DNA from 4 places in the Synechococcus sp. PROS-7-1 genome. Region 3 is predicted to be linked to each of the others. Evidence: predicted binding sites of a transcription regulator. Region 3 holds the regulator's gene; each other region holds the start of a gene.
What was found. The regulator NtcA, encoded in region 3, controls nitrogen genes in cyanobacteria. The targets are predictions, from matches to a motif close to GTANCNNNNGNTAC.
Positions count from the first base shown of each region.

Region 1: the regulator NtcA is predicted to act here: its motif matches at 2,297-2,310, upstream of SynPROS71_RS13490 (urease accessory protein UreD).
Region 2: the regulator NtcA is predicted to act here: its motif matches at 2,048-2,061, upstream of SynPROS71_RS13545 (circularly permuted type 2 ATP-grasp protein).
Region 4: the regulator NtcA is predicted to act here: its motif matches at 1,632-1,645, upstream of glnA (type I glutamate--ammonia ligase).

Region 1 is NZ_CP047945.1:2,495,732-2,503,243, reverse strand. Features, by position in the region: gene ureC (urease subunit alpha) at 1-635, opposite strand, end outside; gene SynPROS71_RS13500 (urease subunit beta) at 639-959, opposite strand; gene SynPROS71_RS13495 (urease subunit gamma) at 982-1,284, opposite strand; gene SynPROS71_RS13490 (urease accessory protein UreD) at 1,303-2,262, opposite strand; gene ureE (urease accessory protein UreE) at 2,375-2,896, shown strand; gene SynPROS71_RS13480 (urease accessory protein UreF) at 2,893-3,564, shown strand; gene ureG (urease accessory protein UreG) at 3,564-4,187, shown strand; gene urtA (urea ABC transporter substrate-binding protein) at 4,287-5,579, shown strand; gene SynPROS71_RS13465 (branched-chain amino acid ABC transporter permease) at 5,677-6,831, shown strand; gene urtC (urea ABC transporter permease subunit UrtC) at 6,836-7,512, shown strand, end outside.
Region 2 is NZ_CP047945.1:2,506,794-2,514,305, reverse strand. Features, by position in the region: gene SynPROS71_RS13550 (alpha-E domain-containing protein) at 1-531, opposite strand, end outside; gene SynPROS71_RS13545 (circularly permuted type 2 ATP-grasp protein) at 525-1,997, opposite strand; gene SynPROS71_RS13965 (hypothetical protein) at 2,198-2,323, shown strand; gene SynPROS71_RS13540 (sodium:solute symporter family protein) at 2,313-3,743, shown strand; gene SynPROS71_RS13535 (hypothetical protein) at 3,749-3,895, shown strand; gene SynPROS71_RS13530 (aspartate carbamoyltransferase) at 4,071-5,186, shown strand; gene asnB (asparagine synthase (glutamine-hydrolyzing)) at 5,196-7,220, shown strand; gene SynPROS71_RS13520 (Zn-dependent hydrolase) at 7,325-7,512, shown strand, end outside.
Region 3 is NZ_CP047945.1:384,002-391,513, forward strand. Features, by position in the region: gene SynPROS71_RS01830 (resolvase) at 1-303, opposite strand, end outside; gene SynPROS71_RS01835 (DUF3084 domain-containing protein) at 300-1,505, opposite strand; gene ntcA (global nitrogen regulator NtcA) at 1,563-2,297, opposite strand; gene rph (ribonuclease PH) at 2,373-3,098, opposite strand; gene SynPROS71_RS01850 (cob(I)yrinic acid a,c-diamide adenosyltransferase) at 3,243-3,851, shown strand; gene dcd (dCTP deaminase) at 3,851-4,444, shown strand; gene thyX (FAD-dependent thymidylate synthase) at 4,467-5,192, opposite strand; gene SynPROS71_RS01865 (thioredoxin domain-containing protein) at 5,242-5,790, opposite strand; gene SynPROS71_RS01870 (hypothetical protein) at 5,906-6,376, shown strand; gene SynPROS71_RS01875 (lytic transglycosylase domain-containing protein) at 6,333-7,512, opposite strand, start outside.
Region 4 is NZ_CP047945.1:1,338,383-1,345,894, reverse strand. Features, by position in the region: gene SynPROS71_RS07335 (hypothetical protein) at 1-141, shown strand, start outside; gene glnA (type I glutamate--ammonia ligase) at 151-1,572, opposite strand; gene SynPROS71_RS07325 (allophycocyanin subunit beta) at 1,786-2,310, shown strand; gene SynPROS71_RS07320 (alanine--glyoxylate aminotransferase family protein) at 2,408-3,604, shown strand; gene SynPROS71_RS07315 (nucleoside deaminase) at 3,546-4,019, opposite strand; gene SynPROS71_RS07310 (aminotransferase class V-fold PLP-dependent enzyme) at 4,114-5,559, shown strand; gene SynPROS71_RS07305 (GTP-binding protein) at 5,656-7,251, opposite strand; gene SynPROS71_RS07300 (transglycosylase domain-containing protein) at 7,259-7,512, opposite strand, start outside.

The DNA.
Region 1 (7,512 bases), 450 kb from region 3:
CGCACCTGTTCTTCCAGGGCTTCCGGGGTGCTGGCATTGCCCTTGCCAAAGAAGCCCAGATTCACCGGCAGGCCTTCAGCGGCCTGGAGCATCCGACCGATGTGGAAGGCGCCGGGGGTGCAGGTGGTGGCGTTGGTGCCGGTGGCTGGTCCGGTGCCGCCTCCCATCAGGGTGGTGACGCCACTGGCCAGGGCCGTTTCGATCTGCTGGGGGCAGATGAAGTGGATGTGGGTGTCGATGCCACCGGCCGTGAGGATGTGACCTTCCCCGGCGATGGCTTCGGTGCCTGGACCCACCACGATCGTCACCCCTTCCTGGGTGTCGGGGTTGCCGGCTTTGCCGATGCCCACGATCCGGCCGTCTTTCAGGCCCACATCGGCTTTGACGATGCCCCACCAGTCGAGGATCAGGGCATTGGTGATCACCGTGTCGACGGCGCCCTCGGCTCGAGGGGTCTGGGACTGGCCCATGCCATCGCGGATCACCTTGCCGCCGCCGAACTTCACCTCATCGCCGTAGACGGTGTAATCCTTTTCGACTTCGAGGATCAGCTCGGTGTCGGCCAGGCGAACCCGGTCGCCGGTGGTGGGTCCGTAGGTCTCGGCGTAGGCCTGGCGGGAGATGCGGTAGGGCATGGGTCAGGCGTCGAGGGGTCCGTTGATCTGGCCGTTGAAACCGATCACCCGACGATTGCCGGCGAAGGGAATCAGGTTCACGTCGCGGCTGTCACCGGGTTCGAAGCGGATGGCGGTGCCGGCGGGGATATCGAGCCGCTGACCGCGCGCGGCGGTGCGGTCGAACCGCAGGGCAGCGTTGGCTTCTGCAAAGTGGAAGTGGGACCCCACTTGCACGGGGCGGTCGCCGCTATTGGAGACGCTCACCGTGGTGACGGGGCGGCCAGCGTTAAGTTCGATGTCGCCGGGTTCGGGCAACAGTTCACCGGGAATCAGCGGGGCCATGGCAAGGATGCAGGGTGGTGGGTCAGCGAATTGGGTCGTGCAGGGTCACGAGCTTGGTGCCATCGGGAAACACCGCTTCGATCTGCACCTCGTGAACCAGTTCGGGAATGCCGTCCATGACTTGCTCGCGGCTCAGCCAGGTCGTGCCCTCCTGCATCAGCTCTGCAACGTTCTTTCCGTCGCGGGCACCCTCCAGCACAAGGAAGCTCAGCCAAGCCACCGCTTCGGGGTGGTTGAGCCTGAGGCCACGCTTGAGTCGCCGTTCGGCCAGTAATGCCGCGGTAACAATCAGGAGCTTGTCTTTTTCCTGGGGACTGAGATGCATGGACTGGCTCGGTCGTTCTCAGTGTGTCCCTACCGCGGGCCAAGCAGTGTTCGCTATGAACGATGACGTCGGCAAAGGCTGTTCCTGCAAAGGCCAGACCCTTGGGATCTGTGGACTGCTCAAGGCGCGCAGGGCGCGGGTGCGAGCCCAGATGCGGCTGAACCAGAAGCGGGCATCGCGGCTGGACGGACCGGCATAACGGGCCACCAGGCCCTGATCCAAGCTGCTGCAGCGCAGCGTGCCTTCAAGGCCTGCGCGATCGCTGCGGACCAGCTCCAGCAGTTGCGTCAGAGCATCGCCGCTCAAGGGCATCGGTGCAGCCCACACCAGCGATCCGAACACTGGCTGTTTGTTCAGTCCGTGCTGGTCGTTGAGGGCGTCGCCCCCCAAGTCCAACCGGTCCACGATTTCCCAGCGATCGGCTTGATGAGGTTTATCACTGCGTCGGCAGATGCTCAGGGCTGAGCGCCAGCGACCCTGCTGCAGGGTTTCTCCAGCGGCGGTGCGGCCCAGCCGCACGATTTCTGCACTGAGAAAGGAGGCGTCAGCTGGTAGTTGCACCGTCAGATGCTGCTCATAGAGGGCATTCGCATAAAGCACCAGCTCCTGGGGTAGCCATTCCAGATCGCTGCTCTTCGCCAGTTTGCAGTGCACCTGTTGACGGGCCCATTGGCCTTCGGGGTAGAGGCGGCTGCGACCGATGGACCCGTAGACCTTCTGCGCGGCGACGCTGGTGATCAGGCCGCGACTGTTTGTTTTCAGGTCCAGGGCAATGCTGAGTTGGTCGCCACCCACCAGTCCTCCAGCTGTATGCAGGATTGGCAGCTCACAGCGGCCGTCTTTGCCCTGTTCAGCCCGCAGAAGCTTGAACGGGGCGCTGCAGCCCCCTTGGTGAACTGTGCCTGCGTCGCCGCGTTCGGTCTGCCGGTGTTCAAACCGCAGCTCGCAGCGGCCATGCCAGGGATCGAGGCGTTGCATTCCCCCACGCTCGGCGCTTGAGCTGCGATGACCTGTAGCAATCAACACCAAATCAACGCAGACGGCTGGGCAGGCTCAGGGTGAACGCGGAGAAGCCTTGGACGACAACGCGATGAGTGACAACGCGAGCGATCACAAACCGATCGTGTTGGAGCATCGCCAAGTGGGTGAGGCCGTTGGAGATCTTCCGCCCGACCGCCGCCTGCAATTGCCGCTCACGGCCGAAGATCGCACGGTGCTCCGTGGTCGCCGCCGTAGCCATTGTGGACGTTCTCTTTTGCTTCAGTTGCCGCGGGAGGGCGCCCTTCAGCCCGGTGATCGCTTGTTCGATCAATCCCGGAGTTGGGAGGTGGTGGTGATTGCGGCGCCGGAGCCGTTATTGCGGGTGCAGGCGGATTCAGTCTTGGAGCTCCTGCAGGCGGCGTATCACCTTGGCAACCGCCATGTGGCCCTCGAGCTTCACGACGGGGACTTGTTGTTGCTGGCGGATTCAGTGCTGGAGGCGATGTTGCGCAGCCGTGGCTTGCATGTGAGTGCCTGTGAGCGTCCGTTTGTTCCGGAGGGAGGCGCTTATGGGGGTGGTCACAGCCATGCCCACAGCCACAGCCATGCCCACAGCCATGAAACGCCATGACCTCCCTGGCGTTGCTCCAGTTGGTGAGCCCGGCTTTGCCGGTGGGAGCGTTCAGTTACTCGGAGGGGTTGGAAGTCTTGATCCAGGCCGGAGCGCTGAAGAGTGAGGCTGGTCTCGAGCAATGGTTGAGCGCCGAGCTGGAGCGAGGATCCCTGCGGTTGGAGGCTGCCGCCCTCGCCACCCTGATGGCTGACCTGGACCGATGGGTGAACGGCGCTGATCAGTCGGCCCGACTTCGTTTGCTGGATCTGGATGGTTGGCTGCTGGCCACACGTGAAGCTGCGGAAGTGCGAGCTCAACAACGTCAGATGGGGGGGTCTCTACTGCAGCTGTTGGCTGACATGGGCCATCCACTGACAGAACCACTCCCCCTGGCTTGGCCGGCGGCATGGGCTTGGGCGGCACTGTCGTTGGGGGTGTCGGAGGCTGACACGGTGGAGGGCTACCTCTACAGCTGGGTCGCCAATCAGCTCAGTGCGGCCGTGCGCCTGTTGCCTTTGGGTCCGACCAGGGCTCAGGTGCTTCAGCACCGTCTGTTGCCACGGATCGCAGCTGAGGCCCAAGAGCTCCTCGCTGCTGATCCACGAACCTTATGGTCAGCGGGTGTGGGGGCATCGCTGGCGCAGCTGTCCCATGCTGAGTTGTATTCCCGTTTATTCCGAAGCTGATGGGGAGCAAGTTACGTCTGGGTGTGGCTGGGCCGGTGGGGTCCGGCAAAACCGCTCTTGTGGAGGCGCTTTGCCGGCGACTGCGGGATCAACTGCAGTTGGCGGTGGTCACCAATGACATCTACACCCAGGAAGATGCTCAATTCTTGACGCACGCCGGAGCTTTGGAGCCGTCAAGGATCCGCGGCGTAGAGACCGGTGGCTGTCCGCACACGGCCATACGGGAGGACTGTTCCATCAACAGGGCGGCGGTGGCGGAGTTGGAAGCTCAGTTCCCAGGTCTGGATCTGGTGTTGGTTGAGAGCGGCGGCGACAATCTGGCGGCCAGCTTCAGTCCGGAGCTGGTTGATCTCTGTCTTTATGTGATTGACGTGGCCGCAGGCGACAAGATCCCGCGCAAGGGCGGCCCCGGGATCACGCGGTCGGATTTGCTGGTGATCAACAAGATTGACCTGGCGCCTCTGGTGGGAGCTGACCTGGCCGTGATGGAGCGCGACACCCTGCGCATGCGCGGCGATCGCCCCTGGTGCTTTACCAATCTGCACAGCGGTGAGGGGCTGGATTCGGTGGTGGCGTTTGTGTTGCGACAACTACCAAATGTTGAGTCGATTTCCTCGTCTTGAGGGCTGATTGGTCTGTCTGGTAGCCAGTGCTACCGGTCAAGGTTCGCCTCGCTGGGAGTGTCGTTGCGCTAACGCACCAGTCAGCACTCTTAATTCACCATGTCTCAACCGTTGTCAAAACGCATTTTGATCAGCCTGGCGGCGGCCTCTCTTGGCTTGACAGTCACGGCTTGTGGTGGTGGTGATCAAGCCTCCAGCGTCGAGTACGACGACACCGTGAAGGTTGGCATTCTTCATTCCCTCACGGGCACGATGGCTATTTCCGAGTCCACCCTTGTGGATACCGAGAAAATGGCCATTGATGAGATCAACGCTGCAGGTGGCGTTGAGGTCGATGGTAAAAAGTACAAAATCGAGTACATCGTTGAAGACGGTGCTTCTGATTGGCCCACCTTTGCCGAAAAGTCCAAAAAACTGATCGACCAGGACAAGGTGCCTGTGGTTTTCGGCGGTTGGACTTCGGCCAGCCGGAAGGCCATGCTTCCCGTTTACGAATCGAAGGACGCCTTCCTTTACTACCCAATTCAGTATGAGGGCCAGGAGTGTTCCAAAAATATTTTTTATACTGGTGCAACTCCGAACCAGCAGTCGGAGCCTGCGACGTTCTTTATGTACAAGAACTCGCCCGCCGCTGGTAAGCCCTTCTTCCTTGTGGGTTCGGATTACGTCTTCCCCCGTACTTCTAACACCATCACCAAAGAGCAACTTAAGTCGCTCGGCGGCGAAGTGGTCGGTGAGGACTACCTGCCCCTGGGCAACACCGAGGTGGCTCCGATCATCGCCAAGATCAAGGAGGCCCTGCCTGATGGTGGTGTGATCATCAACACCCTCAACGGTGACCAGAACGTCGCCTTCTTCAAGCAGATCCAGGACGCTGGCATCACCCCTGCCAATGGCTACTACGTGATGAGCTACTCCATCGCGGAGGAAGAGATCAGCACGATTGGACCTGAGTTCCTGGAGGGCCATTACGGTGCTTGGAACTACATGATGTCCATCGATACTCCTGCTTCCAAGAAGTTCGCTGCTGACTTCAAGGCCAAGTACGGTGACGATCGTGTGGTGGCTGACCCGCAGGAGTCCGCTTACAACATGGTTTATCTATGGAAGAAAGCTGTCGAGAAGGCCGGAACCTTTGACGACGACAAAGTCCGTGAGGCTCTGGTCGGAATCAAGTTCGATGCTCCCCAGGGACCGATCGAAGTTCGCCCGAACCACCACATCTCCCAGATTGTGCGCATCGGCGAGATCACTTCGGATGGTCAGTTCAAAATCATCGAGGAATCGGATTCTCCGATCGACCCTCAAACTTGGAACCAGTTCGAGCCCACTTCCAAAGGATTTGCTTGCGACTGGACCGATCCCAGCAAAGGTGAAAAATACAAGCTCTGATGGCTCATTGAGTTCCTAAAGGCTGAATGCTTACTGGAGGAGTCCCTGCTGGGATTCCTCCTTATCTGTTGCTCTAATCGCTTAGTTATCAATTTTCGTGCAACTGCTATTTGAGAGCCTGTTCAACGGTGTGGCCATCGGCTCTGTGCTCCTGGTGGCTGCCCTCGGATTGGCGATCGTTTTTGGTCTGATGGGTGTGATCAATCTCGCGCATGGCGAGCTGATCATGCTTGGGGCTTACACCACTTATGTGGTTCAGCTGATCTTCAAGCTGCCTGTATTTCAGCCCATTTATGACACCTACGTTCTGGTGGCGATTCCGCTGGCCTTCATCACAAGTGGCGTGGTGGGCATCCTTTTGGAACGCACCGTGATTCGCCGCCTCTACGGCAATCCCCTCGAAACACTGTTGGCCACCTGGGGCGTCAGCTTGATCTTGCAGCAGTTCGTGCGCAGTGTGCCACTGGCTCAGGCAGCTGGTGCGGTGCTTGCTCTTGTGCTTGGTTTTTCGTTGCCCTTGTTGCTTCCCAAGGCTCTGTTGCAAGGCTCCCGAGCTCGTTGGATGCGCGCTGGCAGCTGGGGTGTTTCGGCTCTTGTTGGCGTGGTGTTTGCCAATGGATTGGCTTCTCAGGTCAGTCGGATCGCGCGTGCCACTTCCCGCAATGTGGATGTAACGGCACCCAAATGGATGCGCGGCGGGCTGGAGTTCGCCGATCTGACCTTCCCCGTGCCTCGTCTGGTGATCATCGTGATCACGGTGGTGGCCGTGGTCGGCGTGACCTGGTTCCTCAACCGCAGCGTCTGGGGCATGCGCATTCGTGCCGTGACTCAGAACCGAGAGATGAGTGATTGCCTTGGTATTCCCACCGACACCGTCGACGTGCTCACCTTCGGAATCGGTTCGGGGTTGGCTGGCGTTGCTGGTGTGGCGGTGTCATTACTCGGTTCAGTCGGCCCGAATGTGGGGACCTCCTACATCGTGGGCTGCTTCATGGTCGTGGTGCTTGGCGGTGTAGGCAATCTGCTTGGCACGGTGATCGCCTCATTCGTCATCGGCTTGCTGACCGATCTCATTGGTGCAGGGCGGTTGCTTTCGATCTGGCCTGGTATGCCCGCTCCCCTGGAGGGAGTGGTGAAATTCTTCGCCACCACAAGCATGGCCCAGGTGATGGTCTTCGCTCTGATTGTGGTCTTCTTGCAGTTCCGTCCAGCGGGTCTGTTCCCGCAGAAGGGACGCATGGTGGAGGCCTGACGTCATGATCCAAGCCTTTCAAGGCCGTCGCTGGCCAATCGTTCTCGTCTGGGTGCTGATCGTGGCCGTGGTGGTGGCCGCACCAGCGGTGCTTCCTGTGTTTCGGCTCAACCTGTTAGGTCGTTTCCTTTCCCTGGCGATCGTGGCCCTCGGTATTGATTTGATCTGGGGTTTTACCGGATTGCTCAGCCTCGGTCAGGGCATCTTTTTCGCTCTTGGTGGCTATGGGGCGGCGATGTATCTCCAGCTCAATAGTTCTGCCAGCCATCCCAACGGCATCCCCGAGTTCTTCAGTCTTTACGGCGTGGATCGGCTGCCCTTTTTCTGGGAACCCTTCCACAATCCTCTGTTCACGGTGATTGCCATCTGGCTGGTGCCGGCTTTGTTGGCTGCGCTGCTCGGCAACATGGTCTTCCGCAACCGCATCAAGGGTGTCTACTTCTCGATCCTCACCCAAGCGGCTTTGCTGGTGTTTTTCAATTTTTTCAATGGCCAGCAGAAGCTGATTAACGGAACCAACGGTCTTAAAACCGATGTGACCAAGCTGTTCGGCCAGATGGTTGGATCTCCAGAGATGCAGCGGTGGTTCTTTTGGATCACTGCTGTGATCGTGATCTTGGCCTGGCTGTTTGTGCGCTGGTTGGTACGTGGTCGTTTCGGCGATGTGTTGATCGCGATCCG
Region 2 (7,512 bases), 440 kb from region 3:
CTTCACATCGAGAATGCGGGAGGTTTTGTCCGCCCGTTCGATCAGCCGCCCCAGCTGGCTAAACAGCCAGGCTTGATCACGGCTGAGGGTCACGTCCGTGATGCCATAGAAGAGCTGGCAACCGCGACGAATGCTGCGTAGCTGCTCCTGATCCGGTTCCTGCCAGAGCGCTTCACCGTCTTGAACATTCCAATAGAGGTCATTGAGCTGCTCCCACATTTCTGTGGTGATTACATCGCGGATTTGGCGAGCGTTTTCACGGGCCTTGGCGATGCAGCTCACGATGCTGTTGGGGTTGTCGCGGTCCAGCAGCAGAAAGCCAACAACATCGTTTGGACTTCCCAGTGGATAGGTTTCGTCGAAGCGTTGGCGGTCTCCATTGGCATCCACGAGGGGAAGCCAAGGCTCAGCGCTGCCCGGGGGGCAGTCCAGAGCCATGGCTTCGCTCACTTCCAGAAATCGGGAGATGTTTTCGGCCCGCTCGATATACCGGTTGATCCAGTACAGCGAATCGGCCACACGGCTCAGCACGGCACCGGCTCCGCACATTCGGCGGTGACTGTGTTGTCGCTGACCACCCAGGTGTCCTTGCAGCCGCCCCCCTGGGAGGAGTTGACCACCAAGGAACCGCGTTTCAGGGCTACACGAGTCAAGCCGCCGGGGCTGACCCAGTCGCTTTTACCCCGGAGCACGTAGGGGCGCAGATCCACATGGCAGGGGTACAGCTCCCCTTCGCTGAGGGATGGAACTGTGGAAAGCTGCAGGGTGGGCTGAGCGATGAAATTGCGCGGATGTGCCTTGATCTTCGCCGCGAAGCTCTCAATCTCCTCAGTGCTGGCATGGGGCCCGATCAACATTCCATAGCCGCCTGCTTCGGCAACAGACTTCACCACCAGTTCGTTGAGATGCTCGAGCACAAAACGGAGGTCGTCGTCCCTTGAACAGAGATAGGTGGGGACGTTGTCAATGATCGGTTCTTCGTTGAGGTAATAACGGATCATTGCCGGCACGTAGGCATAGATCAGCTTGTCGTCGGCGACCCCGCTCCCAGGGGCATTGGCGATGGCTACTCGACCGGAGCGCATGGCATCGATGAGCCCGGGGACACCGAGCATCGAATCACGCCGGAAGACGTTCGGATCGAGGAAATCGTCATCGATGCGCCGGTAGATCACATCCACAGGTTCCCTGCCGGCAGTGCTGCGCATCCAGACGCGTCCGTCCTCACAGATCAGATCGCGGCCTTCCACCAGGGCAATGCCCATTTGCTGGGCCAGATAGCTGTGCTCGAAATAGGCGCTGTTGAACACGCCGGGGGTCAGCAGCACCACCCGTGGAGCATCACTCCAAGGGGCCAGATCCTGCAGCGTGCGCAAAAGATGGGAGGGGTAATCGTCGATCGGCTGCACTGTCCGGCCCGCAAACAGGCTCGGGAACAAGCGCTTCATCACCCGGCGGTTCTCAAGGAAATAGGCCACGCCGGAGGGGCAGCGCAGGTTGTCCTCCAAGACTCTCCAGGTGCCGTCGCCATCGCGGATCAGATCCAGACCGGAGATGTGGCACCAGCGGTTCAGCGGCACGGCGATGTCCTGCATCTGGGGCCGCCAGCCCTGGGAGCTCTCCATGTCCTCGCGGGGAATCACACCATCATTGAGGATCCGTTGGGGTCCATAAACGTCCGCCAGAAACTGATCAATGGCCTCCAGGCGTTGCACCAATCCGCGCTCCAGAACGGACCATTCCTGACGGTGAATGAGTCTTGGCAGTGGATCAAAGGGAAGGATGCGTTCTCCGCCATGAAGCCCTGATCCGTTGAGTCGGAAGGTGGCTCCAAGGCGCCGCAACAGGTTGCTCGCTGATGCATGACTGCGATTCAGTTCCGCTAACCCCATGGCGCCGAGGGAGGACAGCAGTGGCTCTAGATCGGCACGGGGAGCGTACTGTTTACGGCAGAAATATTCGTCGTACCCCTGGGTTGGTCGGTACTCGGTGAACATCGCCTGAGTCATTAACAGATGCATCCAAAAACTCCAGCAGGTCCCTGCGGGTTGTGATTGCTACACATTTCGAGATTGGAGGCATCAAGCCACTGGCAGCCAGTGATTCAGGTAGCCCTGGCGACTTTGTTGTTAGTCGGTGAAAGCATGCGAACTCCGCGATTTGCTTGTCTGAGATCTGCTGAAGGGGAGGATTCGCTTTGGATGACAATCTCTGGGCTGGACTGATCTTTGCCCTCGGTGCTGTGGTGACTCTGGCCACGGTGGCGATGATCATTCAGGGTCATCTGCACTGGCGTGATCGGGGGTCGGCCGATGCCCGCTGAAGCCACACCATTTCTGGCGCCTGGCATCGCCTGGGCCCTGGTTGTGTTGTTTTCCGTGCTGTGGATCGCCCTGGGGATGACCTGGGGCCGCCGCGGTAATGGAGATGCCGACGACTACATGCTGGCGGGCCGCAACATCGGGTTGGCCTTGAGCACAGCCACCTTGATGGCGTCTTGGGTGACGGGCAACACCACACTGTTGGCCCCGGAATTCGGCTACAGAACCGGTCTTTGGGGCATGTTCAGTTATGCCCTGGCCGGTCTGGGGTTGATCCTGTTCGCGCCGCTGGCTTCACGCATCAAGCAGCTGATGCCGAATGGCCGCACCAGTGGTGATTTCATTCGGCTGCGATACGGACGTTTGGCCTGGTGGGTGTTCATGGTGATCACCGCCATTTACACGCTGGGTTTTCTGATGACCCAGGCCATGGGGGCCGGCCTGTTGCTTCAGGCGCTCTCCGGTTTTGATTATCACGTGGGCATGGTGGTGGTGATCGGTGTCGCAACGGTTTACACGCTGTTCGGCGGCATGCGGGCGGTGATTGGAACCGATTTCATCCAATCGCTCCTGATCATGGTGCTGCTGGCGGTGGTGGCGGTGCTGGCGTTTCGTCAGTTCCCGATGCCGGAGGTGCATGCCCTCTTAATCGCTGAGCATCCCGACCGTCTTGATCTCTTACTCCCCGCCGGTCTGTTGATCGCCTGGAATTCAGCCCTGTTCTCGATGGGTGAGGTCTTTCACAACAACATCTGGTGGTCACGCGTGTTCGCCAGCCGGCGCAGTGTGGTGATGACCTCTTTTGTTTTGGGGGGATTGGCCTGGATGAGTGTCCCGCTGGTGACGGGATCGATCGGTTTGGTGGCGTTGGCGCGCGAGCTGCCGCTAGAGCAGGTGAACATGGTGTTCCCGGTGATGGCAGCGGATCTCCTCGGCGCGGGTGGGGCTGCACTGGTGTTTGTGGTGGTCTTTGCCTCACTGACGTCCACCTTGGACTCCCTGTTGGCCTCCACCGCGGATCTGCTGGCTGAAGACGTTTATTTCCGTCTGCTGCGTCCCCAGGCGAGCGATGCTCAGCTCAAGCAGGCGGCACGGCAGATGGTGGTTGGCCTGGCTGTGGTCACCTTGGCCCTGTCTTGGCCGCGGCTGGACTCGCTGGCGACGGTGTTGTTCTTCACCGGTGCGTTGGTGGCTTCCACGGTCTGGCCTGTGGCTTGCGGTCTCTATTGGTCCTCCGCCAATCGTTGGGCTGCGATTGTCGCCATGCTGGCCGGCACTGCTGTGGGTCTGACGGCCTACGTTCTGATTGCTCCCTATTGCGCGGCGGTGTTCTCCGCAGCCGTTTCGGCCGTCGTGATGGCAGTGGGCAGTCGCTGGCAGCCAGAACAGTTTGATTTCAATCGTTTGCAAGAGGAGGGGTGAACGCCATGGCCAACGCGTTGCTGATCACGGTTCTGGTGGACCAACACTGGTTCTCTCTGGTCCTGGTGGGAAGTCAGGTGGCGCTCGTCTGTTCTGTGCTCGCGCTGTTATTGATTTGGTTGATTGAGTGGAGAGGCGGACGTGTCTGGTAAGTGTTCGTTTCGAACATATTTGAGGTGTTTTGTATTAACGCAAACTATTTTTTAACCCTTTTTCTAAAGAACGTCTTTCGAGCTAGACGTCCGCACTCAACTCTTGTTATCGAGAGAAGATGTGATTCACAGCACAAGCACGCGATTTTCTCGTCGGGTGTTGATGCACTTGCTTATGGCAGATCCCGGCACAGCAGTGATTGAGGAGGTATCGGCGCCTCTCCGCTTTCGGCCGATGGGTCCCGATGTGTTCGGTCATGACCAGCCTCAGGAGCTTCTGGCTGCCATCGCTGAAGATGGCGAGCCCTTGTTGGATCTGATCGACCAGCATGTTGTGTCGATGCAGGCCTTCCGACCCGAAACTCTGCTTCAGCTGTTTCGATTGGCCGCGAAATTTGAGAGCAACCCTGACCGTTACTGCCGTCACAACACGCCGCTCACCGGCAAGATCCTGATCAACGCGTTCTACGAGCCCAGCACGCGCACACGCCTCTCTTTCGATAGCGCCTGGCATCGCCTTGGCGGTGATTCGATCAACATCACCGACCGCAGCACCACCGGAATCGCCAAGGGGGAGTCGCTGGAGGATGTGGCGCACATGTTCAACAACTACGGCGACTGTGTGGTGCTGCGCGACAGCAATCCGGATGCTGTTTATGCCATGACTGCGACTCTCCGGATTCCGATCATCAATGCCGGCAATGGCATTGATGAGCATCCGACGCAGGCGATGGCGGATCTCTACACGATTTTCAAGTGGCGTCCCAGCCTGGCTTTATCAGAGGTGTCGCCCGAGGATCGGATCCGCATCGGGGTGATCGGTTTGCCGTCACGGATGCGCACTGTGCGTTCATTGCTGCGGATCCTCAGCAAATTTCCCCAGATCCTTGAGGAGGTGGTGGTGATTCATGCGGCCGGGGTTGAGTCAGAATCGCCCCTGTTTGATCCGGGTCAACTGGAAGAGCTGGAAGCGAGCGGTGTGACCATCCGCTGCAGTTCAGATCTGTCGGCTGAGATTCCCGAGCTGGATGTTGTTTATATCAACGCGATCGCCTGGGTTGGCGACAGCTATGAGGTGCATGGCGGTGGATTTTGTCTCACCCGGGATCTGCCGTTCAAGCCTGAGGCGATCGTCCTGCACCCCCTGGCCCGGGGCCCCGAGCTGAGCACCTGTTTGGATGACACGCCGCACAACTGGTATTTCAGCCAGGCGCGTGGGGCGGTGTTTCTGCGCATGGCACTGCTCACCTGCATGGTGAACCGTGCCGAGCGGGTGATGGATGTGATCTGAGGCGAACTGATGTGCGGAATCGGAGGTGTATTTCTGGCGGACCGTCGTCAGACATTGGATCGTCAGTTGTTGGTCAACATGGCGGCCATTCAGTCCCATCGCGGACCGGATGGTTTCGGTGTGGAATGCATCGACGCTGCCGGGGTCGGCTTCTGCCATGCCCGGTTGTCGATCATTGATCTGAACGAATCGCGGGCAAGGCAGCCGTTCCTCAGCGACGACCGTCAGGTGCTGATGGCGCACAACGGTGAGTTCTACGACTTTCAGCGCATTCGGGCTGACCTCACGGCACAGGGGGTGCGTTTCTGCACCAAGAGTGATTCTGAGATCCTGCTGCGTCTCTATCAACGCCAAGGTCTCGAGTCCACGTTGCCCTTGCTGAGGGGGGAATTCGCCTTCGCTTTGTTTGATGCGGTGGATGACTGTCTTTATCTCGTGAGGGATCGCTTCGGCATCAAGCCCCAGTACTGGACGATGACGCCGGAGGGATTGGTGTTCGGCTCCGAGTTGAAGGTGCTGTTTGCTCACCCGGCCGTGGAGCGACGCTTCACCTCGGAGGGTCTCTTTCATCAATTGATGCAGACCATGGTCCCGGGAACGACCGCCTTTGCCGGGGTGCACCAGGTTCAGCCCGGGCATGTGCTGAAGGTGCAACGCAGGGGTGACCGGCTTGAGGTGTCGGAGTCCACCTATTGGGATGTTGATTTTCCCCGTTTGGATCAGCGGGACAGCACCCTCACCGAGGCCGATCACATTGCCAATGTGCGGGCTGCTCTGCTGGAAGCGGTGGAGATGCGGATGGTGGCGGATGTGCCGGTTGGTTGTTATCTCTCCGGCGGCATCGACAGTTGTTCGATCCTCGGTCTGGCGTCGGCGGTGAGTCAGGGTCCCGTCAAGGCCTTCACGATCGGATTCGATGATGCGCGCTACGACGAAACACCCATTGCTGCCGAGATGGCAGAGGCCACGGGTGCCGAACAGGACGTGATGCGTCTGTCGGGTCGTGAGTTGTACGGCCACATGGAACAGACGCTCTGGCACACCGAGCGCACGATCTACAACACCTTGGCTGTGGCCAAATATCTGATGAGTCGCCACGTCAACAACGTCGATTACAAGGTCGTGATGACCGGGGAAGGGTCAGATGAGCTGTTCGGTGGCTACCCCGCCTTCCGGCGCGACATGTTCCTCCATGGTTTGGATGATCTGCCGCAAAGCGACCGCCAGGACTGGGAATCTCTGCTTCAAACCAACAATTCCCTAGTGCAGGGAGCGATGTTGGCGGCTGATCAGGTGGATGATCCCGACCTTGATGCCGTGGTGGGTTTCACCCCCAGTTGTCTGCAGCCCTGGCTGGCCTGCGCGCCGCTTGTGCCGGATCTGCTGGCTGAAGAGCACCGCCAGGCGTTAGCGGAGTATTCGCCGGGTAAGGCCATTGCTGAGCAGTTGAATCCGCAGCAACTCGAGGGCCGCCATGCCCTCGACAAGGCTCAGTACGTCTGGATCAAAACAATGTTGGAAGGCCAGATTCTCACCTGGGGAGGTGATCGCGTCGACATGGCCAATTCCATGGAGGCTCGGCCGGCTTTCCTTGATCACCACCTCGCGGCCGCTGCGGTGCAGGTGCCTCCGGAGCTACGGATCAAGGGCAAAACCGAGAAATACGTGCTTCGGGAGGCGATGGCTGGCTTGCTGCCGGAGGTGCTCTACAAGCGTGAGAAATTTGCCTTCATGGCGCCCCCGGCCCACACCGAGCCTGAGAAGTGGGCGCAGATGAAGCAATTGGCCGATGACTACCTGAGTGATGAAGCGATTGATGCGGCTGGGTTGTTGAGCAAAGAGGGGGTACGTGCCTTGTTTGCGCGCCACGACGACCCCGCCACCACCGACGCCGAGAGGGTTCAGATGGACGCTGTGATCAACCACCTCTTGGGTGTTCAGATGCTGCATCGGATGTTTGTGGCGGCCGATGTGCCAGCGCAGGCTCGCGAGCAGGCTGATCACCTCGGTTGGCGGGTATTGATGCCCGTTTGAATTCTTTGATGAGGGTTAAAACGTCGCATTGACGACAAGCTCAATTGGGTTCCAAAGCGAAAGTGGCGATTGGTTTGAACTGAAGGTCACGATCCTTGCCCGAGCTGTTGATCCATCGCTCACAAATCGCTCCAGCTGGAGCCGATCGGGAGCGGTTAGGTGTTCAGCCTCGGCGCGACAGATTGATCGATTCGCTCGAGTCCATGGCGGCCATTGGCCTTCAAGCCGATGGGAGCATTTGCCGCCGCGGCTTTAGTGCTGCCGACGTGCAAGGTCGGGACCAACTCGCGTG
Region 3 (7,512 bases):
TCGCCGCCAGCCTCTGGGAGGCCAGAGCTCCCAGTAGCGACTCCTTGCCAGAAGGGTGGTGCCGCGTTCGTCAACAACGGTGAGCTGCAGATCCGCCGGTAGCTGCTCACTCCAGTGCTCACTGGCTGTGCCGTTGCCCATCACGATGCGATCAAGAGGGGCCTGCGAGCGCCACTGCTCCAGAGTTTCCAAGACGGAGCCTGTTTGGACGACCTGGCCCTCAAGGACGACCTCCAAATCCGTGTCGACGAGCACGAGCCCGCACTTGCTTCGGCCTGGATCCAGAGCGGCGATGTGGGTCAAGGAGAGTCCTCCGCAGGGGTGGGCTTGAAGCTGCGTTGAAGCCGAATCTCAATCGCCACGGGGTCGGCTGTTTCAGTGCCGCCGAGTGCCACCGCTTCCAGTTCAACCCGACCAGTGCTGCGATCGATCAGGGTCTGTCCAAGCGCGTTCAGCGCCTGGGAGTCGAATTGCAATCCTTTGCTGATGGATCCGCGCCGTTGAATCTCCGCCAGCGTTGAGGCCAGTAGCAGGTTCAGCCTGTTGCGGACCTGTTCCGCGGATGTTTCTCCGCTGGCCAGGGCGGTTGATGCAAGCACCTCGCCATCACGGGTGATGGTGAGGTTCGGCCTGACCTCAGGAAAGGCATACACAACCGTTTCTCCCTGCAGCACGTTGGCGGCCGAGCGCAGCAGCACAACCCACGTGCCTGGTTTGCGGATGGCGTCTTCCAGGCGTTTGATGTCCTGACGGGGCACCAACAGGATCTGCTTGTCGGGCGCTTGCCCTGGGAGAACCTGCTGGTAAGCCTGCAAATTGGCCTCTCTCAGCACCTGGTCGATCACCTGACGCGCCTGGTCAGGACGTTCAAGCTTGAGGGTGGCTGTTGCGAGGGGCTGGCCACTGCTGATGGCCACATTGCCGCGGCGCAGGGCCAGAAGATTGCCTTCCAGCTGTTTCAACTCGGCTTCGCCGGAGCGGATGCGATTGCGCACCGCGGCAAGCTCACGGTCGGTTCTGCGGATTTCGTCGTCGCGTTGGCGAACGTCCTGGCTCAGGCGCAGTCGTTCAGCTTCCAGTCGGCGCGTTTGCTCCTGTAGGGGTTTGAGTGTTTCTCTCAGCTGGTTGGCTTGCTTGCGCGCTTCTTCCAGGCGTCTGCGCGCTTCGATCTCATCCTTGCGCGCTGTCTCGAGTTGTTGTCTGGATTGTCTCTGCGCCGCCCGGCTGGACTTCAGGTCCGCCCGGCTGTTGCGCAGCCTGGCCTGGAGGTCATTCAGTTCAAAAAGGCCAACGCGCAACTGCCGACTCACGAGAAGCATCAGGCCCAGGGAGAGGACGCTGATCAGACTGCCGGTGAGCACCGTGATCACCACCGCGGTCTGACGGGGACGCAGGCCGAAGAGGCTCAGCCGAGCCTTGCCCACCCTGGATCCGAGGCGATCCCCCAGGGTCGAGAGCACGCCTCCGAGGACCAGCAATGACAGCAGCAGTAACCAGCCGGTCACAGTGAATTCATTGCAGGGCGTGCAGGTTAAACGCCGCTATCTTCACCCGTCCGACGGTCAGCTGAAACGTTTGGCCAGGGCGATCGGATCGAGCACTGTGATTTTTTTGCGGTCAATCTCGACAAGTCCTGAATTGCGTAGGTCTCCGAGGAGGCGGGTGATCGTGACCCGGGTGGATCCAATGGCCTCGGCGATGGCTTGGTGCGACAGCCGTAAATCGATCGTGATCCCCTGGTTCCCAGGAATGCCGAAGTCGCGGCAGAGCACCAGCAGAAAACTCACCAGGCGGGACGACATGTCGCGGTGGGTGAGTGTTTCGATCATGGTCTCCGTTTGGAGGATTCGGCTTGAGAGTCCCTGCAGCAAGAGCAGTCCAACCGAGGTATCGGCTTCGATGGCCTGTCGGACCGATGTGGCAGGCGCCGTGACCATTTCCACTCTCGTGAAGGCCACTGAGTGGTAAAAGCGATCAGAGCGATGGCCGGTCAGCAGAGAAAGCACACCGAACAGGCTGTTCTCTCGAAGCAGCGCCACGGTGATCTCTTCCCCTGACTCATAAACGCGAGAGAGGCGCACTGCACCTCGGCGGATTAAGTAGACGCGCTCGGCGGGATCGCCCGGAAAGAAGATGGTCTTGTTGCGTTCCACCAGCTCCGTGTTGGCGCCATCCAGATCTCGGATCACCTCCAACAAGGTTCTGCTGGAGGGGGCGGGTGCGTTGGCCAGGCTCACATTGGTGGGTCGACCGGGCTGGGGCACCGTGCGACTGAAGCCGCGGATCACTTCGGGCATGGCCAGCACATCGCTTCAGGGAAGTTAAGGAGCGATCGACTCTCACCCTGTAGCAACGCACACGGTTCGAAGGGCTCAGCGCAGTAGCAAAGCCTCGTTCTGGGCTTTCATTAGCTGCTTCAGCCCAGGTTCCGCTCGGTCGAGGAGTTGGTTTAGTTGTTGCCTGCTGAAGGCTGCCCCTTCCGCTGTTCCCTGCAGTTCCAGCAGGTCACCATCGTCGTTCATCACCACATTGAGATCGACATCAGCCCGGGAATCCTCGCTGTAATCCAGATCGAGCAGGGCCTCCCCCTCAAGCAGTCCCACCGACACAGCCGCCACCTGGGAGCAGACCGGATTGGTTTGGAGGATCCCCTGCTGAACGAGGGACTCGCAGGCGTGATGCAGGGCCAGCCAGGCTCCGGTGACGGAGGCGGTACGAGTGCCTGCGTCGGCCTGAATCACATCACAGTCGACAAGCAGGGTGTTCTCTCCCAGCGCCTCCATGGAGAGTGCGGCTCGCAAGCTGCGGCCGATCAGGCGTTGGATTTCCTGGGTGCGTCCAGAGAGCTTGAGCCATTCCCGTCGCTGGCGTTCGGGGGTGGAGCCAGGCAGGAGCCGGTATTCCGCGCTGAGCCAACCGAGGCCCTGATCACGGCGCCAACGTGGCACGCCTTCTTCGCGGCAGACGCTGCAGAGCACAGCGGTCCGGCCGGTGCGAACGATCACGGAGCTGAGGGCGAAGCCCATGGGATTCCATTCGACGGCGAAGGGCCTCAGTTCGGACGCTTGGCGTCCGTCTTTGCGGGAGATGGTGTTCATGCCTGGCGACGATGGCTTGACTGAGCCTGCCAGTTGGGCGGAGACACCATGGATGGTGTCAAAGGGCTTGTGGATCGGATTCGCACCGCTAGATTCAAACTCTGCTGGGCCGTCTGGACACCAGCCCTGACGCCAGCGAACGAGATGACAACCAGCCTGAGCCCCAGCCATCGATCCCGAGACGTCCGCAGTGCGGATCACCGGACGCTGGAGCAAGCCGGTTTGCGTGGCCTGCCTGCCCTCGAGCCGAGGCCACCGCTGCACTTGGTGGCTCAGGAGGGACAGCTGCAGGTGCACACGGCCCCGTACCGCGGCAGTTACGGAACCGTGTTAAGCCAGGCGTTGCGCAGCGCAGGGCTGGGGAGCCGGGTGATGGTTGCCCAGTTCCTCAAAGGAGGGGTGGTTCAGGGGCCTGATGCAGCCGTCACGCTTTGTGACCGTCTCATCTGGATGCGTCCGGCCGTGCTCGAGTGCCTGTCTCAACCTGCTGCTCAAGCGGAATCCGCGGTTGTGGAGGCTGTGCAATCAATCTGGAACGCCTGCTCCACCCACCTGAGGCGTGGAGATCTGGATCAGTTGGTGCTCGATGAGCTCGGTCTGGCCATTGCATTCGGCTACCTCGATGAGCAAGAGGTGCTGTGTCGTCTGGAGCAGCGTCCGGCATCGATGGATGTGATCATCACAGGGCCATCCATCCCCGACTCACTCATGGCTCTGGCTGATCAGGTCACGGAATTGCGCAGGGGGTTCTGATGCTGAAAAACGATCGCTGGATCACCGAGCAAGCTGCTCAGGGAATGCTTGAGCCCTTCCAGGCTGGGCTCGTGCGTCATCTGGAGCCTGATCAGAAGCTTCGCCCAGTGTTGAGTTTCGGCTGTTCGTCCTACGGCTACGACCTGCGCCTCTCACCGCAGGAGTTCCTGATCTTCAAGCACGTGCCCGGCACGGTGATGAATCCCAAGCGGTTCAACCCCGCCAATCTGGAACCCACCGAACTGCATCACGACGAGGACGGCGACTACTTCATCCTTCCGGCTCATTCCTATGGATTGGGTGTGGCTCTCGAAAAGATGAAGGTTCCCGCGAACATCACAGTGATCTGCTTGGGCAAGAGCACCTATGCCCGCTTGGGCATCATCGTGAACACCACGCCCGCGGAAGCGAGCTGGGAAGGGCACCTCACCCTGGAGTTCAGCAACAGCTCAGGGGCTGATTGTCGTATTTACGCCAATGAAGGCATCTGCCAGCTGCTGTTTTTTGAAGGTGACCCCTGTGACACCACCTACAGCGATCGCCAGGGCAAGTATCAACATCAGCCCGAGAGGGTCACCCTTGCCAAGGTTTGAAAGCTTGTGAGGTGACCTGATTTCAGGGCGCCAGCCTGGCTTTATGAAGTCGGCTCTTCTCGTACCAGGCCGCAAACTCAGGAGCCCATTGCTGCAGGTGCGGCCACATCAGGTCGCACAGTTCGCGGATCTCCTGCTGAGCATCGAGCTTGGCGCGGAGGTCCATGAAGTGCAGGAAGGCTCGCAGGCTGAAGCTCACCACGAAGTGCTGGCGGTAATCAAAGGGAAGAATGCCCCGGGCATGTTCCTCAGCGAAGCCGGCGCGCAGTAGATCCCGATAGCGCTCGGCCGCCTGCCTGCAAAGCTGCAGATCCTGCGACCGCATCGCCTCGCTGTAGGTGTATTTCTTGCCTTGGCGATCGCTGTAATCCCCCACTGGCCTGAGGTAGAAAACATCCTCTAGATCCAGGTCGCCATCGGCCGCTCTGGCAATGCGCTCGCCCGTGTAGCGCATCGACTGCACATCGAAGCTCACCCCCACCCGGTGGGTGCGGGCCTGCTGCATCACCGAGTGGGGAAACCAGCCCACATTGAGCACGATCTGGGCGTGTTCGAGCGGACCGTAGTGACCGCGCTCTCCCGCTAGGAGACGCTTCACGCAGATCTCGCCGGCTTTGGTTTCGTCAGGCCAGTCGGCGCGGTCGGCAGCCACAAAGCCCTCGCTGTAGTCCTGATGCATGCCGGCATACACGCACTGCTGCGGGTTCGGCGTTGCAGCAATCAGGTCGACGCGGAAGCGGGGATCCATGGTCACGTCGGATTGGGTAACAGGCGTGTGGTGATCATGCCCGGTTTGCTTAGGAATGGCTGCGCGGGCCAGCGGCCGAATCCATCGTGGTCGGCTCGGGCAAGGGGCTGGTCGTTCCAACTCCCGTCAGCGTTGGCAAGGCTGCATTCGTTACCAGCGCGGCGGCCAGTGTGTTCAGTTCGCTTTCCGTGCGACCACCAATCGAGCGCCCCCGCAGCTCTCCATCAGCAGCGAAGAGGTTGAGCTGGGGGATGCCCGTCACGTCGTAGCGATCCGTGAGGTCAAGCCAGCGAGGGTTGTCGATGTTCACGAGCACCACATCGAGTTCGCCTGCGTGGGCGTTTTCCATCGCCAGCATCGCGGGAGCCATCTCCCGGCAGACCTCGCACCAATCGGCGTAGAACTCCAGGATTGTGGGTCGTCCATTGCTGAGAGCAACCTCTGGCGCCAGCGAGCGACGGGCCAGCTGGTCGAGGGGTGATTCCGCCATCCCTCCGTTGCGCACCAGAAACAGACTGACGGCTAACGCAATGGCCGAGACGAGCAGAAGACCTTTCTGCAGGGATGTGAGGCTTGTGCTCTCGGGAGTGCCAGTCATCCAGGAGAGGGATCAAACCTCATCTTGACAGGACAAACCAGTTGCTGTTGCTAGCGTTTAGTCGCGGATTCTGCATCGCTATCCGGTCTATCCATCAGGGAACCCCGCCACGCTGATGCCTCTTCTGCGCTTTCTGCTGCTGCCCCTCAGAGCTCCTTCGCTTCTGGTGCTCTTCGGTGTGTCCCTATTTCTCGGTCACCACTGGGCCATACAGGAAGCCTGGCTTTCGAAGGCCCATCAGATGAGTGTCCACGTGTTCTGGACGATCGAGCTGATTCAGGCGTTCGTGGTGGTGGTGATCTGCACCATGCCGGATCTGCTGCTGCGTCAACTCTCCTTGCTGATGGCCTCCAGTCGGGTGCTCAGCCTGGTGGTCACGCTCACCTTGGTGATCACCGTCGGCTTGTATGTGCTCAGTCTCAGCCTGCTCTCTGATGTGTTGATTCTGGCGTCTGCCACCCTCCTGGCTCGGCTGGATCTCACCAGGATCAAGGTGGTGCCGGCTCCCCAGATCACAGCCTTTTGGCTGGCCTTGATTGTGATCAGCGGGATCTGGATCGGTCACGACCTTCCCAGTCCGGTTTGAGATAAGCCCAGAGATTTCCAAGCACCTTTTTGGTGTAGAGCCTCGTCTCCGGGTAGGGAATCCGTTCAACCCAAAGTTCTGGATCTTGTGCGAGTTCCTCAGTCCACCAGGAACCAGCGGCTCCTGGCCCAGCGTTGTAACTGGCGGCGGTGAGCCAGGGATTTCCCTGCCATTCCTCGAGTAACCAGGCCAGGTAGCGCGCTCCAAGGGTTGCGTTGCGCCCGGGTTGCTTGAGCTCAGCATCACTGAGAGGGGCTCCCGCCATTTCCGCTGCGGTGGCTGGCATCAGCTGCAACAGGCCCACAGCTCCTACCGGCGATTGCACGCCCGGGGAAAAACGAGATTCCTGACGGGCGATCGCCAAGAGCAATTCCAGGCGCACTGCTTCCTGCTGCGCTGCGGAGCTGAACTCAGGAAGAAGGGGGCGGGGATGCTGGCTCTGGTGCAGCTGCAGCTGCGTGTCGTCGTCGGGAGAGACAAGCCGCAGGTTGGCCCTCCACAGCCGACTCAGGCCTGTCCAGTAGTCCTGCACGCCCAGGCGCAGCCGACCTTCGATGAGTTGGCTCTGCGGGGATGGTTTGGCCGTGGCCTGGCTGCTGCGCCAGGTGTCCCAGGCCTCCTGGCGCAACCCCAGTCTCCAGAGTTGATCCACCAAGCGATTGCCGCTGTTCAGAGGGCTCCAGCCCTGGCGCTCCCAGGCGTCGTTAGGGGCAGTGATTGTTCGGGTTGCAGTGGCAGCCGCTTCCCCGTGCAGTGCGGGCAGATCGCCCCCTCCAAGACGGGCCTCAGCACGCCAGGTGTAATACCCCGGGGGATAGGCCTTGACGAGGGCATCCCAGACGCGCTCTGCCTGCTCCTGTCTCCCCAGCTTGGCCAGACTGAAGCCGATCCAGAACTGCTGCCGTGCGGCCAGGGGATCGGGCAGCTTGTTCCCGGGGATGGTGTTCAGAACGCTGAGGGCCTGGTTCCACTGGCCTTCCAATAACGCGCTGCGGGCCAGATCCCATTGCAGCTGCCAGATCGCTGGGTGATCCGGCCATCGTTTCAAGACCTCCAGCCCGTTTCGGTTGCCGTTCAGGCGAACGCGGGCTGCGGCCACATCAGCTGAACGCTCTTGCAGCTGTTGCGGCAAGGCA
Region 4 (7,512 bases), 950 kb from region 3:
GAAGCAGCCCAAGTGCAACATGAAAGTCACCTGGGGATCGATCAGCGCAGTGCCGCCGCTCAGCAGACGATTTGGGCGCGTCGAAGAATGCATGAAAAACATCTCCACGACAGCGCCATGGTTCAGCTGCGGCACCGCTAATGCCTGGATTCAGGCGTCGTAGTACATGGTGAATTCGTGGGGGTGAGGACGCTGACGGAGCTGCTGCACCTCTTCGTACTTCAAGTCGATCCAGTTATCGATGAAGTCCTTGGTGAACACGCCACCTTCCATGAGGTAGTGGTGATCAGCGTTTAGCGCCTCGAGGGCACCATTAAGAGACGCTGGCACCGTTGCGATCTCACTCAAACGCTCAGCAGAAAGCTCGAACAGGTCCACATTGGTGGGAGCCCCCGGGTCGATCTGATTCTTGATGCCATCGATGCCCGCCATCATCATGGCTGAGAAGGCCAGGTAGGGATTCGCCAGTGCGTCTCCAGAGCGGAACTCAAGGCGCTTGGCCTTGGGGTTGGGTCCTGTCAGAGGAATCCGCACTGCTGCTGAGCGATTGCCCTCCGAATAAACGAGATTGACAGGAGCTTCGAAGCCCGGCACCAAGCGCTTGTAGCTGTTGGTCGTGGGGTTGGTGAATGCCAGGAACGAAGGTGCGTGCTTCAGAATTCCGCCGATATACCAACGTGCCGTTTGAGACAGGTTGGCATCAGTGCCCTCGCCGAAGAACAGAGGTTGGCCGGCTTTCCAGAGGCTCTGATGAACGTGCATGCCGCTGCCGTTGTCGTTGAACACCGGCTTCGGCATGAACGTGGCTGTTTTGCCGTATCTCTTTGCCACGTTTCGAACAACGTATTTGTAGGTCATGGTGTTGTCCGCGGCTTGAATCAGCTCGGCGAATTTCATGCCCAGTTCGTGCTGTCCAGCACCAGCCACTTCGTGGTGGTGCTTTTCGATGGGGATCCCCAGTTGGGCCATTAACAGCAGCATCTCGGAGCGGATGTCCTGTGCCGTGTCGTTGGGTGAAACGGGGAAATAACCCTCTTTCAGCTGGATTTTGTAACCAAGATTGCCGCCTTCTTCGAGCCGTCCGGTGTTCCAGGCGGCTTCAATGGTGTCCACGCTGTAGAAGCTTCCACCCTCACTGGAGTTGTAGCGAACGTCGTCAAAGAGGAAGAATTCCGGTTCCGGCCCGAAAAAGGCCGTATCAGCAAGGCCGCTGCTGGACAAGTAAGCCAATGCTCTTTGGGCCAGTGCTCGGGGACAGCGGTCGTACGGATCGCCCGTCCTCGGGTCCTGAATCGAGCAGATCATGCTCAATGTTTTGTGGCTGTAAAACGGATCAATCCAGGCCGTTGACGGATCAGGAACCATGGCCATATCCGACGCATCGATGCTCTTCCATCCGCGGATGGAGGATCCATCAAAGGCAAGTCCTTCATTGAATGACTCTGCTTCCAGCAGATCAGAACAGATGGTGAGGTGCTGCCACTTGCCGTGGAGGTCGGTGAACTTGAGATCAATCAGCTCAATGCCTTCGTCCTTGATCTGACGGAGCACGTCCTGGGCAGTGGTAGCCATTGGCGTCAGTGATTTATGGAATAGCGCATCGAACGTAGGGATCGCTGTGCCCAGGTTTTGTATCAATCAGTACAGTTTTTCTGTCATGGGAATTCGGCCGGTCGGATTCCCAGCTTGGTAACCGTTTCTGTCAAGTTCCCGGGATCCCACGCGCTGGAAGCGTTTACGCACGAGGCTGGTGTTAGCTTCCGGCCAACGTGGCCAGGGTTCTGCATGCGCGATGCCATCACCGGATTGATCGGTCGGTACGACCAGCTCGGCCGCTACCTCGATCGTTCTGCTATCGACCGGATCGAGGACTATCTGGCTGAATCCACCATCAGGCTGAAGGCTGTTGAGTTGATCAACCGTGAAGCGGCCGATCTCGTTCGTGAAGCCAGTCAGCGCCTGTTTCAAGGGGATCCGGAATTGCTTCTTCCCGGTGGCAACGCCTACACCACGAGGCGACTTGCGGCCTGTCTTCGCGATATGGATTATTTCTTGCGTTACGCCAGTTATGCCTTGATCGCCGGAGACAGCACAATCCTGAACGAAAGAGTTCTCAACGGCTTGGACGATACGTACAAAAGCTTGGGTGTGCCGACCGGTCCGACGGTGAGAAGCATGGTTCTTCTCGCTGATGTTCTCTGCGAGCGTCTCGTTTCAGAGGGCGTTCCTACCAATAGCCTTGGCTTGGTGCGCGCTCCGTTTGAGCACATGGCTGCAGGGCTTGCTGCCAGCGACGTTCGCCAACGTTGATTGCATGAAGGAATTTCCGTTCGTTTCAAGCGGCATCGGAACAGAGCTTTCTGGCTCGAATCGCCCCGATCGATGCGTAGGCTTCGGCCATTAAATGATGGTTTCCGGCCAGCCGATGACGCACTCTCTTCCCCAGGTTGAATCGCGCCATCGCAGATCCGTTGGCCCTATCAGTACGCCTGACCGCCTTCTGTTAGGCCCAGGTCCCTCCAACGCCCATCCGACTGTTCTGTCTGCTCTGGCAAGAACGCCGATCGGCCATCTCGATCCTCTCTATGTGGATTTGATGGGTGAAGTCCAGGAGTTGCTCCGTTACGCCTGGCAGACGGACAACCGCCTCACCTTGCCCATGAGCGGCACCGGTAGTGCTGCGATGGAAGCCACATTGGCGAACACGGTGGAGCCCGGCGATCGCGTGTTGGTCGCAGTCAAGGGCTATTTCGGAAATCGCCTTGCCGACATGGCAGGCCGATACAGAGCTGATGTTCGTGTCATCGAAAAACCCTGGGGTGAGGCGTTCACGCTCGATGAGTTGGCTTCTGCGCTGCAGCATCACAAGCCTGCAGTCCTGGCCATGGTGCATGCCGAAACCTCCACAGGGGTGCGCCAACCCATGGAGGGCGTTGGTGATCTCTGCCGTGAGCACGACTGTCTTCTTCTCCTTGACACAGTCACATCACTCGGAGGTGTTCCCCTTTACCTCGATGAATGGAAGGTGGATATGGCCTACAGCTGCAGCCAGAAGGGGCTGAGCTGCCCTCCAGGCTTGGGACCGTTCACCATGGGTCCTCGTGCGGAAGCCAAGCTCGCTGCCAGAAAAGACAAGGTTCCCAATTGGTATCTGGATGTTTCCCTGTTGAATCAGTACTGGGGGAGTGACAGGGTCTATCACCACACGGCGCCGGTGAACATGAACTTCGGCATGCGTGAAGCCCTGCGTCTGCTTGCAGAGGAAGGTCTGGACAATGCATGGTCACGCCATCGCCGCAATGCTGAAGCGCTTTGGAACGGACTTGAATCTCTCGGCCTTGAAATGCACGTTCCCGAGGATCTACGACTGCCCACCCTCACGACTGTTCGGATTCCCGATGATGTGGATGGAAAAGCCTTTTCCTCCCACCTTCTCAACTCCCATGGCATTGAAGTTGGCGGTGGTCTTGGCGTTCTGGCAGGGAAGATCTGGAGAATTGGCCTGATGGGTTACAACTCCACTCCAGAGAATGTGAATCGTCTGCTCAATTTGTTTGAGTCAGAGCTTCCCCGTTTCCGCCAAGGCTCCTGCGTCGCTGCCTGAACCAGCCCCCCAGCAGTATCGATGCTTCCTCTTCCATGACTCCACCCACCACTCGCATGTGGTGGTGAGCTGATTCATGGTCAGCAAGATTGATCGTGCTGCCCAGTCCACCGCGCTTGCGGTCTCTGGCAGCAAAAATCACTTGTCCAACTCTGGCCTGAACGAGTGCTCCCGCACACATCGGGCATGGCTCCAGGGTCACCAGCAGGGTGCAGTGGTTCATGCGCCAATCGCCAAGCAGCCAGGCGCCCTGACGCAGCGCCATTAACTCCGCATGTCCGAGTGGGTCTCTGTGGGTTTCCCTGCGATTGGATCCGTGGCCAATGCACCGCCCTGCTTGATCGAGAAGAACAGCCGCCACAGGAATCTCTCCAGTGACACCCACGCGCTCAGCGCGATTGAGCAGCCGCTGCATCCACGCGCGCATCGCCTGTTGTGTGAGCTGAATCGGCTCCGCCCGCACGGCCGTGACTCTCCGCTTGCCATCCAATGTGCCACCAAAGGTGACAATGGTTTCTGATCGCGACTCTTTCTTGCACGGCCCCGCTCGGTCATCTTTAGAAGCATCGGAGCCATTGGCACCCTTTGCTTCACCCGATGGCCTAGACCCTCAGTTGCAGATGTTTCTGCAGGAGGCCTGCTCCCAACTTTGCGCCTGGTTTGGCACTGCCAACCAACGGTCTCCCCTGCCTTCGCTGCGTTTGCTCCCTGATGCTTTCCCTGAGACGGAAGGACTTGGAGCACAACATCTTCTGGATGATCTCCAGCAGGTCATGGATGGGGCTTACCAGCCATCACATCCTGGTGCCTTGGCCCATTTGGATCCGCCACCGAATACAGCCTCGATTGCAGCAGAGCTGATTTGTGCAGGACTGAACAACAACCTTCTGGCCGAGGAACTGTCGCCGAGTCTTTCGCAGCTGGAGCGTCAACTCTGTGGATGGTTTGCGTCCTGTCTCGACCTCCCGATGGGGTCAGGGGGCGTCGCTGCCAGCGGGGGCACGCTGAGCAACCTCACCGCGCTGGTCACAGCCCGTCATTCCCAGGGGCTGAATGCTGTTTCTGACGCTGTCGTCCTGACAAGTGAGGACGCCCATGTGTCCTTGGCCAAGGCCTGCAGGGTGATGGGACTTCATGCTGATGCTCTGCGGCGAATCCCCGTGGATGCCAATGGATGTCTGCGGCTGGATGCCCTACAAGAGGAACTCAACGGACTCGCATCTGAGCAGCGTCCATGTTTGGCCATCGTCGCCACCGCTGGAACGACAGTGCGTGGTGCGATTGACCCCTTGCGGGCAATCGCAACGCTTGCCAAGACCCATGGCACCTGGCTGCATGTGGATGGTGCCATTGGCGCTGTTTTTGCTCTCTCGGGACAGACCCGCGAACTGGTGGCCGGATTGGGTGAAGCCGATTCAATCACCGTCAATCCCCAGAAACTGCTCGGGATCGCCAAAACCTCCTCGTTGTTGCTGGTTCGCGATGCGTCCACCCTGCACGCTGCATTCAGAACCGGACTTCCTTACATGGAGCCAGCTTCCGTTGGTGCTCACGGGGGTGAGATGGGGTTGCAAGGCAGTCGACCGGCAGAAATCCTCAAGCTTTGGCTGGGTTTGCGTCAACTCGGGATGGTTGGAATCAACTCACTTCTGGTGAAGGCTGTGGCACGCAGGGAGCGGTTGCAGCAATGCCTCGACGTTCAGGCGCTGGATCTTCTCTCTGGCCCGCTCCATCTGTTGACCTGTGTACCGAAAAACGCAGACTCCAACGCCAGTGAACGTTGGTCAGCACGCCTCCGTCAGGGGCTTCTCGATGAGCAAATCATGGTGTCAAGACCCCAGTACAGAGGCCGCCATCACATCAAAGTGGTGCTTGGAAATCCCCATACATCTGACGCCCTGATCGACCATCTGGGGATGCGCATCAACCAATCGTCCGGGCGGAGTTCGCACTGATGTCAGAGACAGAATCGCAACGACAACGAGGGAAGTGGATTGCGGTTTTCACGGGGGCTGTATCAATCCTGATCGGGCTGCTTTACCTCGGGCTGATCACGGTTCTTGATAGCCGCGGTCCGATGCGTCCGCCTCCGCCCGAAGCCCTGGTCGGGGCGGCAGTCGTTTCTTCGCCTCTTGCTGAAGTGGGTCGACCACCCGTCGTAGCGCTGTCTCAAGAAACTCCCGCAGTGAGCGATCACGACGGTTGAGGTCGTAATGCCTCTGAACAACGTCTTGGACGCCACCATCTCCCCAGTCTTGATCCTGCTGAAAGAACGTGATGAAGCTGGCACCGGCAATTCTGGTGAGCCATCCAGCTGCGACGCCCTGAACGGCTCGTCCAAGCAGGAGCGTGGGGAGGTTCACACTCAGTGCCGTTCCAATGATGGCCACCCCACCTTTGACGACACCAAGGCCTGCCAACGTTCTTCCCACGGAGAGGGCTAGGTCTTGGGCCCTGGTGCGGGTGAGCTGAATGCCAAAAACACCTGCCACTTCCATCACCATCTGGGCATTGACTGCGGCAGTGCCGAGCAGGTCCACTCCTGGTAGAGGAGTCGCTGCCACCACCCCAGCGCTGATCCAGGTGTAGCGATCAACAATGCGACGGGCTTCCTCTTCTCTCTGTTGATCAAGAAGGGTTCGGCCGGTTTCACCGAGCGATCGGCACTGGAGAAGAATGTTGTCAGCAAGAAGCTCTTCGCCGTCCTGATGCAGGACGACAGCGAGACGTCGAAGCAGTTGCCCGACCTCTGCGGGGGGCTGCCATGGTTTTTGTCCTGGTCTTGGCAACGACTGGGGTGCTGCGCTGGTCCCGACAACATCGTCGGGGGGAAGCCAACCCAGGCAGCGTTCACGCAAGAGCAGCATCAGCCGTCGCTCCTCTTCCTCACCGCGGAGGTCGCACTTGTTGAGCACGAGCAAGAGCCTTTTGCCAAGTCCGGAGAGACTCTGAACGATGGCCAGTTCCTGGCTGCGCAGATCACCATCCACAACGACCAGCATCAGATCAGCGCGCGATGCCCGTTGTCTGGCCTGTTGTTCGCGGGTGCGTCCGTCCTGTCCTCCTTCAAGGATTCCAGGCGTATCAACAAGAAGCACGCCTCGCTCCAATCCTTTCAGCCTCAGGCGATAGGAGCGGCTTTCACTGGTGGATCCCATGGATGCCCCCACGTCGCCCACGATGTCCTTCAACAGGGCACGGATCAGGGATGTTTTTCCACTTGATCCTGTCCCGAACACCACCACTTCCAGATCGCCACGGTCGAGTTGTCGGGCCACGCGTTCCCGCTCCTCGAGCAACGACCGGCGTGCCACATCGTCCTGCAGTCGAGCGAGAAGTCGGTCCACACTGTCGAGGCTTTGACGGGCTGCTTCCCGTCGATTGCTTGGCGGGACTGGACGGGATGCCCCCGCACCCTGGGCGTGGCGTCCCTGCTTCCAGCGTTTGACCAACGGAACACCCACTTGGATCAATGCGGCCACCAGAAGGATGGTGCCGATGAGAAGCACGGGCCCAACGAGCCATGGTGGTAACCAATAGCTGAGATCCCAAAGCAGGTTGCGGATGGCCTGAAGCACCAGGCCAATCACCATCAGTGCGATCAGAGCCGCAGCTCCTGCCAATAGCCAGCGGGTCTGCTGTTTCATTCGCCTGTTATCGCGTATTCAGCCCGCCGCGTCCTGCAGAACGCATGATTTCCCCCCACAGAGACGCTGCCAGCGCACTCGAGCTGGCTGAGGGACTGTTGTCGTCGTTGCCGAGCCAGATTCCCAGTACCCAGTGACGACTTGGTTCGTAGCCGATGAACAGAAGATCGCGACCATCATTGGTGGTTCCGGTCTTTCCTCCTTCTTCCCCTCCCAGGGACGCTCCGGTGCCTGTTCCATTTCTCACCACCGCTCGCAGCA